2 regions of the Allobosea sp. 01N443 genome follow, and region 1 is predicted to be linked to the other one. Evidence: riboswitches for the same ligand, from Rfam matches in the RefSeq annotation. Region 1 holds a riboswitch; the other holds the start of a gene.
What was found. A riboswitch is a leader RNA that binds a small molecule or an ion and turns the genes downstream of it on or off. The one in region 1 is predicted to bind cobalamin.
Positions count from the first base shown of each region.

Region 2: another riboswitch for cobalamin. It lies ahead of AC1DRP_RS06545 (TonB-dependent receptor plug domain-containing protein); the one in region 1 lies ahead of AC1DRP_RS08790 (CbtB domain-containing protein).

Region 1 is NZ_JBFTRC010000022.1:6,263-15,682, reverse strand. It holds gene cobG (precorrin-3B synthase) at 1-575, opposite strand, end outside; gene cobN (cobaltochelatase subunit CobN) at 572-3,934, opposite strand; gene cobW (cobalamin biosynthesis protein CobW) at 3,938-4,987, opposite strand; gene AC1DRP_RS08800 (DUF1636 family protein) at 4,992-5,381, opposite strand; gene AC1DRP_RS08795 (CbtA family protein) at 5,431-6,171, opposite strand; gene AC1DRP_RS08790 (CbtB domain-containing protein) at 6,184-6,414, opposite strand; cobalamin riboswitch at 6,402-6,584, opposite strand; gene cobU (bifunctional adenosylcobinamide kinase/adenosylcobinamide-phosphate guanylyltransferase) at 6,725-7,249, shown strand; gene cobO (cob(I)yrinic acid a,c-diamide adenosyltransferase) at 7,263-7,874, shown strand; gene cbiB (adenosylcobinamide-phosphate synthase CbiB) at 7,978-8,958, opposite strand; gene cobD (threonine-phosphate decarboxylase CobD) at 8,970-9,420, shown strand, end outside.
Region 2 is NZ_JBFTRC010000014.1:54,367-56,919, reverse strand. It holds gene AC1DRP_RS06545 (TonB-dependent receptor plug domain-containing protein) at 1-1,446, opposite strand, end outside; cobalamin riboswitch at 1,567-1,767, opposite strand; gene ccoS (cbb3-type cytochrome oxidase assembly protein CcoS) at 1,785-1,961, opposite strand; gene AC1DRP_RS06535 (heavy metal translocating P-type ATPase) at 1,958-2,553, opposite strand, start outside.

The sequences.
Region 1 (9,420 bases):
AGCCCTGCCGTCACGGCGCCTGCATCACCGGATGCGACCGGGCCAAACCAGCCGCCTTGCGGCAGGCCGATCACGACGGAACCCTGGTCAATCGCAACCACGCGCAGATCGCCGGCAAAGCCATCGAGTGCGAGCTCGCCGCCGCCATCGACGATGACGCTGGTCTTGGGCGGCAACCCTGAGATGGCGCGCCCCTGACGTTCCAGGGATGCGGCCAGAATGGCGGCATCGATCAGGTCGCTCGGATCCTGCCCGGCGAGCGGTGAGGTGAGCACCAGGCGCTGCGGCCCGGGCCCGCCGGCTTCGTCGACGAGCCGCTCCGCGAGCAAGGCCTCGACAAGGGCGGGATGGGCCTCCTGCCGCACACCCCTGATCTGGAGATTGCCGCGGCTGGAAATCTCGACGAGGCCATTGCCCGTCTCTTCGGCCAGATCCGCCACGCGTCGCAATTGTGCGGGCTGCATCTGCCCGCCCGGCGGGTGCAGCCGCACGAGCCAGCCGTCCCCGGTTTCCATCGGCCGGAGCGTGCTCGGGCACCAGCCGCGCCGGAGCGCTTCTTGCGTCGGGGCGGTCATTCCGCCGCGTCCTTGCTGGCGAGGAAGGCGGCCACGGAATTGCGCCGGGTCTGCCAGAGGCCGCGCCGCTCGGCTTCCGTCAGCCGCGCGCGGATCGAGGCAGCCGCGGGCGCATTGGCCTGTTCCAGCGCGCTCCAGATGGCCGGATCCGCGCAATAGGCCTGGAATACGGCGTCGAACAGTCCGTCCGAGGCCGCGTCTGTGCTGGCCGCATAGACGAAGAGTGTGTCGACGGTCTCGGCAAGTTCGGCCGCGCCGCGCCAGCCATGGGCAAGCTGGCCCGCAATCCAGCGCGGGTGGCAGAGCCGGCCATGGACGATGCGCGCAATGTCCTCGGCCAGGGTGCGCGTTTTCGGCGCTTCCGGGTTGGAGCTGTCGAGACTGTAGAGTGCGGCCTCGCTGCCGAGCGCCTGCGCTGCCGCGGCAAAACCGCCGATCACATCGGCCGCGCTGGTCGCTTCGAGAATGTCGCGCCCCGCCGTGTCGCTGACATGAACGAAGGCGCTTGCCGAGGCGACGCGACGCGCGAAGCCGGGATCGGCGCTGGCAAGGCCCTCCGTACCACCGAAGGCATGATCGCTGGCCGCGAGATAGGCGGCGCCAAGCTCGCCGCGGCTCTCCCATTGCCCGTCGAGCGCGCGGTCGGCCATGGCCGCGCCGAAGCGGCCGGGTGCCGGGCCGAAGATGCGTGCGGCGTCTTCGCCGCGCCGGCGGGCTGCAGCAGGCTCGTTCCATTCATCGGCTTCGTCCAGCACTGCTACGGCGCGCGCAGCGGCGTCGAGCAGTGCGATCTGACCTGGGAATGTGTCGCGGAAGGCGCCGGAGATACGGATGGTGACGTCGATGCGCGGGTGATCGAGCTTGGCCAGGGGAATGACGGAAAATCCGGTCACTCGCGTCGAGGCGTGATCCCAGAGCGGCGCGACGCCCATCAGGGCAAGCGCATGTGCGATGTCCTCGCCACCGGAACGCAGAGTGGGCGAGGCCCAGAGATCCATCACGATCCGGCGTGGATAATCGCCGTGGTCCTGGAGATGGCGTGCGATCAGCGACGCCGCGGCGCGCGAGCCGAGGCGCGCGGCGGCCCGGGTCGGGATCGCGCGCGGATCGAGCGTCGAGAGGTTGCGGCCGGTCGGCAGCACATCGCTTTGCCCGCGATGCGGCGAGCCGGCAGGGCCGGGCGGAACGAACCGCCCGGCCAGAGCGCGCAGCAAGTTGTCGCGCTCGTTGCGGGATGACGCGGGATCGTGCGCAGCCCGCCCGAAGACATGCAGCCCATCCCGGAAGGGCAGTTCGGCGATGTCGCAGAGATGCGCGTCGAGCTGGCTCAGTGCGCTCGCCATGTCGAGATCGGGCGTGACACCGCAGGCTTCCGCCAGCCCGCTTGCTTCGGCTCGCCCGCGGATTTCACGGGCGACGATCTCGGCGCGGCGCGGATCGAGGACCTGCGCTTGCGAAAACTCCTCGACGAGATCACGCAGCAGAGCCACTTCGCCGGCTGCATCCACATGCACCAGTTCGGGTGGGAGATGGCCGAGCGTCACGGCCGAAAGCCGGCGCTTGGCAGGGGCCGCCTCACCGGGGTCATCGACGACATAGGGGTAGATCACCGGCAGGCCGCCAACCGCAAGCCGAGGCCAGCAGCTCGCTGAAAGAGCCACCGCCTTGCCCGGCAGCCACTCGGTCGTGCCATGCGTACCGAGATGGATCAGTGCGTCGGCATCGGCAATCCGCCGGAGGCCGAGATAGAAGGCGAGATAGGCATGGCCCGGCGGCGCATCGGGATCGTGATAGCGCAGCTTGCGGTCGGGCGTCGTGTCGCGAGCGGGCTGCAGCGCGATGGTGAGACGGCCATTGCGGACCACACGGAAACGGAAGGCCGAGCCATCGCAGTCACGATCCGCCTCAGGTTCGCCATGGGCCGCGATGAGTGCCGCGCCTGCCGCGCCGGGAATGGCGCCGAGCCAGGCGTGATAATCGGCGAGCGGGACTGCAAACTCTGCTGGCCCTTCAGTCAGCGCCTGCATCAAACGCGTGTCGTCACCATGAGCAAGGTGACCGTCCCGGCTCTGCCTTGGCTCGTCCGGGATGACACTCTGCGCGGAGGGGCCGACATCGTATCCGGTCTGCGCCAGCAGTTCGCAAATGGCCCCGACGCTGGCTGGGGTATCGAGCCCGACTGCAAAGCCGGCCCGTCCTCCGCGCGCCGGGTAGTCGGACATGACCAGGGCGAGGTTGCGCTCGGCAGCCGGCTTGCCGGCCAGCGCGATCCAGCCTGAGGCGAGATCGGCAAGGGCGGCGACACCATCGCGATCAGGAACCAACCGGCGGCTCGTCAGGCCGGTCCTGCTGTCCGTCATCTCGGCCTTGAAGGCGACGGGCAGCGCCCCCAACCGTCCGTCGAATTCAGGCAGCGCCACCTGCATGGCGAGGTCGGCCCCGGAAAGCCCGCGCGGCGAGGCCTCCCAGGCGTCGCGCGGGCTGCCGACCGGCACGGCCTGCAGGATCGGGCAATCGGCGGTGTCCAGCACGAAATCGGCGCTGTTGCGGGCCGAGAACGCGGTGGTGGTGATGATGGCGGCGGGCTTGCGCGCGGCGATCAGGGCCGCAAGTTCGCCGGTGACGGCCGGGTCCTTCAAGCTCGTAAGGGCCAGAATCAACGGGGCATGGCCGCGCGCACTCAGCGCCTCTGCGATCGCCTCCGCCATGGCGGTGTCTCCGGCGGCGACGCTGGAGCGATAGACCAGGATCGGGACTAGCGCGTTCGCGACGGGGCGCTGTGAGAGCGCTTCACGCCATGCGAGCGGAGCACCGCCCGCACCAAGGGCGAAGAGCGCGGGCAAGGGAGTGGGCGCGAGGTCCGAAGCATCGCTTTCGCGGCGAAGGAACGCATCCACCCGTCCAAGCAGCCGGTGCATATTCTCCGCACCGCCGCCGGCGCGGAAATAGGCGAGAAGCTCCGCCGCGAAATGCGGTTCGACGGTGCCGTACTCGGCCAGCCGCTCATCAGGCCGGTCGTCGCCGGGCAGCACGACGAGCGGTATCCCGCCCCGTCGGCAGATTTCCGCATGCTGCTCGATGCCGTAACGCCAGTAGTCCAGCCCGCCGAGACAGCGGATCAGCACGAAGCGCGAATGCGCCACCGTCTTCTCGACGAGAAAATCGACGGAGAGCGGGTGTTTCAGCCGGCGCAGCGAGGCGAGCCTGACGGCGAGCTCGCTTGCGCCGGCCGCGGCCGTCAGCGCCGAAAGGTCGCTGTCGGCGAAGGAGAGCACCAGCACATCCCCTGGCGGCAGGGCGAGATCGACGGCGTCTTCGCCGTCGTCAAGCCTGATCTCGCTTGAGGGGAGGAGGTGCATGGCTCAGCCCGCGAGGGCGGCCTCCACGGACTTGCGATCAAAGCCCTTCAGGCCAATCACCACGAGGCGACCATCCTTGGCTTCGCCGGCCGCCCAGGCGCGGTCGTAATGATGGCTGACCCGACGCCCGACACCCTGGACGACGAGCCGCATCGGCTTACCGGGAATCGCCGAAAAACCCTTCAGGCGCAGCACGCCCTCGGCCTCCGCGGCCCTGGCAACGCGGGCCGCCAGCTCCTCGGGCGATGTCGCCGCGGCGAGAGCGAAATCGAGGCTTTCGAAATCGTCGTGGTCGTGGTCCTCGGCGCTCTCATGGTGAGAGGGGCGTCCAGCGAGATCGGCCTCGGCAGCCGCGTTGAGGCCAATAATCAGGGCGGGCTCGACCTTGCCATGGGCCGTCTCGACGATCTTGATCGCCTTCGGCAGATGCGCGGCGATCTCGGCCTTGACGCGTTCGCGGCCGGCCGCATCGACGAGGTCGCTCTTGTTGAGCAGGATCAGGTCGGCGCAGAGGATCTGGTCCTCGAACACTTCTTCGAGCGGGTTGTCGTGCCCGACCGCGGCATCCTGCGCCGCCTGCGCAGCGAGAGCGGCGGGATCATCCGCGAACTGGCCATCCGCCACGGCCGGACCATCGACCACGGCGATGACACCATCGACCGTGACACGTGACCGAATGGCCGGCCAATTGAACGCGTTGACCAGCGGCTTCGGCAGGGCAAGCCCCGAGGTCTCGATCAGGATGTGTTCCGGCGGGTTCGGCCGGTCGAGCAGCTTTTCCAGCGCTGGCACGAAGTCGTCGGCGACGGTGCAGCAGATGCAGCCATTCGGCAGCTCGACGATGTCCTCCGCGGTGCAGCCGGAAATGCCGCAGCCGTCGATGAAGGAACCGTCGAAGCCGAGATCGCCGAACTCATTGACCAGCACGGCGATGCGCTTGCCCCCTGCATTCTCCAGCAGGTGCCGCACCAGTGTGGTCTTTCCGGCCCCGAGGAAGCCGGTGATGATCGTGCAGGGGATCTTGCCCAGCGAGCGGGCTTGGGGAGCGTTCATGATCTCATCCTTGTTGGCGCGCCGGGAGAGGCGGTACGCGCGCGACCACGCCCTTGCGGAACGAAGCGGGTCTTTCTTTCCAGGGAACGATACCGTTTGCGCTGGCTGCAAAGCTTGCAGCTGCGTCAACGATTTCGGCGATATGGGTGTCTGCGTCGAGATCGCCGATCAGATAGGTCCATTTGCCGTCGGCCGCCAAGGCGACGGTGCAGGGGCGATTGCAGACCGCGAGGCAGTCGACGGGTTCGACCGGAAGCGTCCCGCCGTCGCGCGCGATGCGTTCGCGCAGCGCCTCGGCAAAACCCAGTCCGGGCTGGTCGTAACCCTCCGGCAGGTCCGCCCGCGCGCGCCGGCAGGCGACGCAGACGAAAATGGTGACATCGCCTTCGGGCATAGGCCGGTTCCTTTGCTTCCGGCGCGATCCCGGGGGATCGCGCTCAGCGTCAGGCCTTGGCCGGGGCTGCGGCACGGCGCGTCGCCCAGGGCCAGAGCACGCCGACGGCAAAGCCGGTAGCGAGCCAGAGGGCAGCCTGGAGCGCGAGCGAGAGCGCGGCGAAATGCGCTGCGATTTCGGCCGGGACCTTGCTCTCCGGGGCGGCGGGATGTGGTGCGCCGATCAGATGCGGGACGAGCATGGCAAGCACGGCAAGTGCCCGCAGCCAGCTCGCCTCCGTCCGCAGGAAGACCCAGAGGCCGCCGGCGGTGACGAGCGCGGTGGCGATCCACCAGGTCTGGCGGTGGAGCAGTTCGGCTGACGCGCTGCCGGGCAATTCCGGTGCGAGCCCGGTCGCCGGCACGAGGCCGAAGGCCAGGAAGCCGCAAGCCGCCCAGATCAGTGCGGTCCGTTCAGTGATGGCATCGCCCGCTGCGATCATGCCGCCGAGCAGCAGGGCGGCAAAGCCGATCGCGGTCGCAATGGTGACGATGGTGGTGAAGGCCGTGCGCTGCAAGCCGTCCTGTGGCTTCCACTCGGCGTGGTCGGCTGCGTCGGCGCCGCCATGGGCAAGGACGATCCTGGCATCGCCGGTGAAGCTGGCGTGCTGAAGCTCGGCTGCGCGCAACGCCGTCTCAAAGGTTTCCGCCTTGAGGATCAGCGGCGTGGTGGTGACATGCTGGAGTGCTGCGACCAGGAGCCCAGCAAGAAGCCCGGCCAGAAGACTGACCGTGAGAACACGATTGACCATGTTGCCTTTCCCTCAGTGGCAGGGAAAGGCGAGGGTGTGGCGCGTGTCGTGGGCTGCGTTGTGAACGCTGGTCGAATGGGCGAAGCCGACGGTGAAGATCAGGGCTGCGCCGAGTGCCAGGGCAGCTGCGACAGCCTTGACGCGCTCGGATGCGCTGGCCTGGGTGGTGATCGAAGCCGTATTCGTCGTCATCTCGGTCTCCTTGGCCACCCCGCCGGCAGCCCGCTGGATTGCATCACTCATCGACGGCAGGTCTCCTGGCTCGCGGGTCCGGATCTCTCGCCGCCTTCCCGGGACAATCCCAGTGGCCGATGGCGCGAAACTCGCCGCTTACAGTTGCGGGGGCAGCCGCGGTATCGCACCGCGTTCCCTTTTCACCTCCTTGCAGAGGCACCGTCGGGGATGATCATTAGCCATCTGCACGGTGCTGTGCAATGCAGCGATCGTGATTGCGAGCGCAGTGAAGCGATGTGATCTCTGATGGCCTGTCCCGGCTTGTTTCGCTTCGCTCGCCAGGTCCGTTCCTTAGGCTGATCTTCCCTGGGTTGAGATTTTGGCAGTGGCAGCGATCCTTTCCCCTCTTACCCTCGTTCTGGGCGGCGCCCGCTCCGGCAAGAGCCGCCATGCCGAGGCCCTGATCGAGATGGTGCCGGCGCCCTGGATCTATCTCGCCACGGCGCAGGCCTATGACGATGAGATGCGCGCCCGGATTGCCGAGCACCGCGCCCGCCGGTCGCAGGATTGGATGACCATCGATGCGCCGCTGGCCCTGGCGCAGGCGATCCGCGCGGTTCCCGCGGGGCAACCTGCCCTGGTGGACTGCCTGACGCTCTGGCTGACCAACGTGATACTGGCAGAGCAGGATGTGGCGGCTGCAAGCCGGGAACTGGTCGAGGCCTGCGTTTCGGCACGTGGCCCGGTGGTCCTGGTTTCCAACGAGGTCGGGCTCGGTATCGTGCCCGAGAATGCGCTCGCCCGACGGTTCCGCGACGAGGCGGGGCGGTTGCACCAGATGCTTGCGGCGCGGGCCGACCGGGTGATCTTCATGGTCGCCGGTCTGCCGATGCAGGTGAAATGAGCAGGAGGTTCCGATGACGATCGATGCTGACGAGGCCGCCCGCCACAAGGCCAAGATGGAAAAGCGCAAGGCGGTGCAGGATGCCGAGGTCGCCGCCAAGACGATCGAAAAGGGACTCCTGATCGTCAATACGGGGCCAGGCAAGGGCAAGTCGACCGCCGCCTTCGGATTGATCCTGCGGGCTCTCGGCCATGACTGGCGCGTCGGGGTGGTGCAGTTCATCAAGGGCGCCTGGGCGACAGGTGAACGCAAGGCGCTCGACGCCTTCGGCGATCGCATCGTCTGGCACACGATGGGCGAAGGCTTCACCTGGGAAACGCAGGACAAGGCCCGCGACATCGCTGCCGCCGGGCGCGCCTTCGCCAAGGCCAAGGCGTTGATGGACGATCCGGAGATACGCCTGCTCGTGCTCGACGAACTCAATATCGCGCTGCGCTACGACTATCTGCCGCTGGCGGAGGTGGTCGAGACATTGGCGAGCCGGCGCCCTGATCTGCACATCGTCGTCACCGGCCGCAATGCCAAGCCCGAGTTGATCGCCGTCGCAGACCTCGTCACCGAGATGACGGTGGTCAAGCATCACTTCGCGGCGGGCGTGAAGGCACAGGCCGGGATCGAGTTCTGAGGCCAGGGCATCGACCCGAAACGTGGATCGCAGCTTTCGGGAAAGTCGAAGCAAACACAGAAGGTGAGATCGTCGTTCCCGATGCGATGCCCGGTCCGATGAACTAGAGGGCGAGCGCGGTGACGGCCCCCGCAACGGCGAGCCCCCACAGCAGCAGACACGCCCTCCGATAGAGAGCGAGCGCCCGCCGGATATCCGCCGCTTCCGCTTCGGCCCGGCCGTCCCCCATCCACCCGTCGTCGACCCTGACATCGCCATAGACGCGCGGGCCCGCCAGCCGGAGGCCGAGCGCACCTGCCATCGCGGCTTCCGGCCAACCGGCATTGGGCGAACGATGATGGCGGGCATCGCGTCGGACAGCTCGCCACGCATTGGCGGGGTCTGACGTTTTGTCGAGTGCGGCGGCTGCGGTCAGCAGCAGCGCGGTGAGGCGAGAGGCGGGAAGGTTGACGAGGTCGTCGAGACGCGCCGCCGCCCAGCCGAAGGCGAGGTGGCGCGGTGTCTTGTGGCCGATCATCGAATCGGCGGTATTGATCGCCTTGTAGAGCGCGCCGCCCGGCAGGCCGCCGACGCCGAGCCAGAAAGCCGGAGCGACGATCCCGTCCGAGAAATTCTCGGCAAGGCTTTCGATTGCGGCGCGGGAAACTCCGGCTTCGTCGAGGGTTTCGGGGTTGCGGCCGACAATCATCGAAACGGCGATGCGTCCGCCTTTGAGCCCGTCCCGCTCCAGTCCTTCGGCGACCCGTGCGACATGCTCGTGCAGGCTGCGCTGTGCGATGAGGCTGGAGGCGACGAGCGCGAGGGGCAGCCAGCCCAGCGGGCCGAGGCCGCGGCAGAGCAGGGTCAGCCCCCATGAGATGGCGAATGTGGCGGCAAGCAGCAGCGCGAGGGCGAGGCCGCCGGCCGCCTTGCGCACGATGAAGGAGGCGCGCTCGCGATTGAGCATCCGGTCGAGCCGGGAGATCAGCGCACCGATCCAGGTGACGGGATGGCCGATCAGCGCATACAAGCCCTGGGGGTAGCCGAATCCCGCCTCGATGATCAGGGCGGCGGCGAGGAGCGGTAGGGAATCGGACAGGCTCATGCGGGGCGGGAATGGCTGAGGCGGCAGGCAAGGTCTGGCATGGCGGCGATCTGGCACAGGCGAAGGCGCTGTTCCCGGAGGCGCCCGAGCCATGGATCGATCTTTCGACCGGGATCAATCCCATCCCCTATCCGGTTCCTGCGCTGCCGTTAAGCCTCTGGCAGCGCCTGCCGGGAGTGCGGGACGAGGCGGCATTGCTCGCTGCGGCACGCGAGACGTACCGGGTGCCCGAGACGGCCGGCATCGTCGCGGCGCCCGGCACTCAGATCCTGATCGAACTGCTGCCGTGTCTTGCGAACACCGGGCCAGTCGTCGTGATCGGCCCGACCTATGCCGAACATGCGGTGGCCTGGCGCAAGGCGGGGATGGACGTGCGGGAGAGCGCAACGCCCGCGGAGGCGGGCGATGCGGGCGTGGTCGTGCTGGTCAACCCGAACAATCCCGATGGGCGGGTGATTGAGC
Region 2 (2,553 bases), on a different contig from region 1:
CCGGACCTTGTCATCGAGGAGAGGCTGCTCGAAGCCAAGATCCCAGCCGCGGCTTTCTTCCGGCTTCAGGTTGGGATTGCCGAAGAAGTTGAAGGCCGGGCGAGAATCGCTGAAACGCTCGCTCAGGGTCGGGGCCTTGAACCCCGTGCCATAGCTCCCCTTCAGCTTGGTTTCGATTTCCGGCACGATATAGGCTGGCGCGAAGCGGTAGGTCGTGTGGCCGCCAAAGGTCTCGTCATCGTCGTAGCGGATGTTCGAGACCATGAAGAGCCGGTCGCCGAAATTCGACTGGAGTTCGGCAAAGGCGCCCGTATTGCCGTTGGATGCCGTGAGCGCGCGGGTTTCCAGCCGTTCGCGCTCGTATTGCAGACCCATCACCAGGGTCTGCCCCTTCATCAACTCAAGGTCGCCGCGCCAGTCGACCTTGGTGCGCTCGCCGAGATTCTCCGTCGGCAGGCCGAGGATACCAATCGCATTCGGCGTGCGGCCGGTGCGGTCCTGATTGCTGTAGGACAGGCCGAAGCGATTGACGAAGCGCCCACCAAGCGGATCCCAGACGACCTCTCCGCGGGTGAAGGCCTGCTTGTAGTCCTGGCTGCTGCGGAAGCTGCTGGGCGTGCTCGGAAAGCCGGAATCGCCGGTGAAGAGCAGGTAGCCGTCAGTGTAGCGGCCGACCCAGTTCAGCGACAGCGTATCGGACAGCGCGACGCCGAACCGGGCCGAATAGGTCCAATTGTCGTAGGAATTCGGGTTGACGCGGCGCCCCGACGGCACGAGCCCGGGAGGCGTCACCGGGGTCGAATCCGATTTGAAATGGGCGATGCTGAGGGCGTAGTTGAAGCGGTCATCGCCGCCGCTGAGGCCGACCGACTGGTTGAAGGTGCCGTATGAGCCGGCCTCGGCTCGGGCCGTGAGCTTCGGCGGACCCTCGCCACGCTTGGTGGTGATCGAGATGACGCCGCCCAGCGCGTTGGCGCCGTAGAGGCCGCTTTGCGGTCCGCGCAGCACTTCGATGCGCTCGATGTCGTCGGTCAGCATCGAGCCGAAATCGAAGGAGCGGTTCGGGGTCGACGGGTCGTTGGCCTCGATGCCGTCGATCAATACCTTGACGTGGTTGGAGTTGGTGCCGCGGATGAAGACCGAGGTCAGCCCGCCCGGCCCGCCGGTCTGCACGATATTGAGGCCGGGAACGGCGGCGAGCGCCTGCGGCAGGGTCCGGCGCTGCTCGCGCTCGATATCGCCCGCGGTGATGACGGTCACGGAATTGGCGATCTCGCGCGCTGGCGTGGGTCGCGTCGTCGCGCTGACGACGATTTCGTCGAGGGCAATCGATTCGGTGGCTGACTGGGCGGAGGCCTGGCTGGGGGGGAGGGAGCCGGCGGAGACAAGGAGCGGCAGGGTGATGAGCAGCCGGCTGCGCCGGGCAACCTTGGGAGGACGGATCACGATGGAACCTCGGGCGTTGACGTCTGTGGCACGTCACCGCGAACGCGAGGCCCCGTCCGCTGCCCTTAGCCAGCGTGCAGTTCAACAAGCGATCGAAACACCCCGTCCGAACGTGTTCGCGTGTGACCACGGCTGACGGCAGGTCTCCTGGCTCGCGGGTCGGTGCCTTGTCGCCGCCTTCCCAGGTCCGAGGGCCCCAGTGGCGTGTGGCGAAAGGCTCGCCGCTTACAGTTGCGGGGGCAGCCACGGCATTGAATGGCGAACCATCCGCACCGCATTCCCTTTTGATCCCCTAAGGGAACCGTCGCTGGCGAGGTAAGGCCGGAACGGCCGCTGCGTCAATGATCGTTGGTGCGGGTGTCCCCAGGCGAACGCAGGTCGTCATCCCTCAAAATGCGCCAGCTCGGTCCCTCGAGATCGCTGAACTGGCCGGTGCGCATGCACCAGAAGAAGGCCGCCAACCCCAGCAGTCCGAGACCGAGCGCCAGGGGGAACAGGATCACCAGGATATTCATGACGCCACTCCCGTATTCTGCCGCGACAGGCCGCGTCCCGCGCGCAGCGCGTTGAGCGTGACCACCAGTGACGATCCCGACATCGCGACGGCTGCGACGAGCGGCGTCGCGAAGCCCGCGACGGCAATCGGCACCGCGACGGCATTGTACAGCACCGCAAACCAGAGGTTTTCCAGCATGAGGTTGCGCGCCCTGCGGGCGATGCGCAGGCTGTCGGCGACCGGCATCAAGCTGTCGCCGATGAAGACAATGTCGGCCGAGGCCTGCGCCAGGTCGGTCGCGCTGATCGGCGAGATCGAAACATGGGCCTTGGCAAGGGCCGGAGCGTCGTTGAGCCCGTCGCCGATCATCAGCACCTTGCGCCCCTTGGCGCTGAGCCGGTCGAGCGCCTTGAGCTTCTCGTCGGGACGCAGGCCGGCTTCGGCCTCCGTGATACCGAGGGCCGAGGCGACCGGCGCGACAGCTTCGCTTCGGTCGCCGGAGAGAATGCGGATCTCGAGGCCGAGACCGCGTAGCGCGGCGATACAGTCGCGCGTCTCCGGCCGGATCTTCTGATCGACCGCGAAGATGGCGCATTCAGTGCCATGGCGCC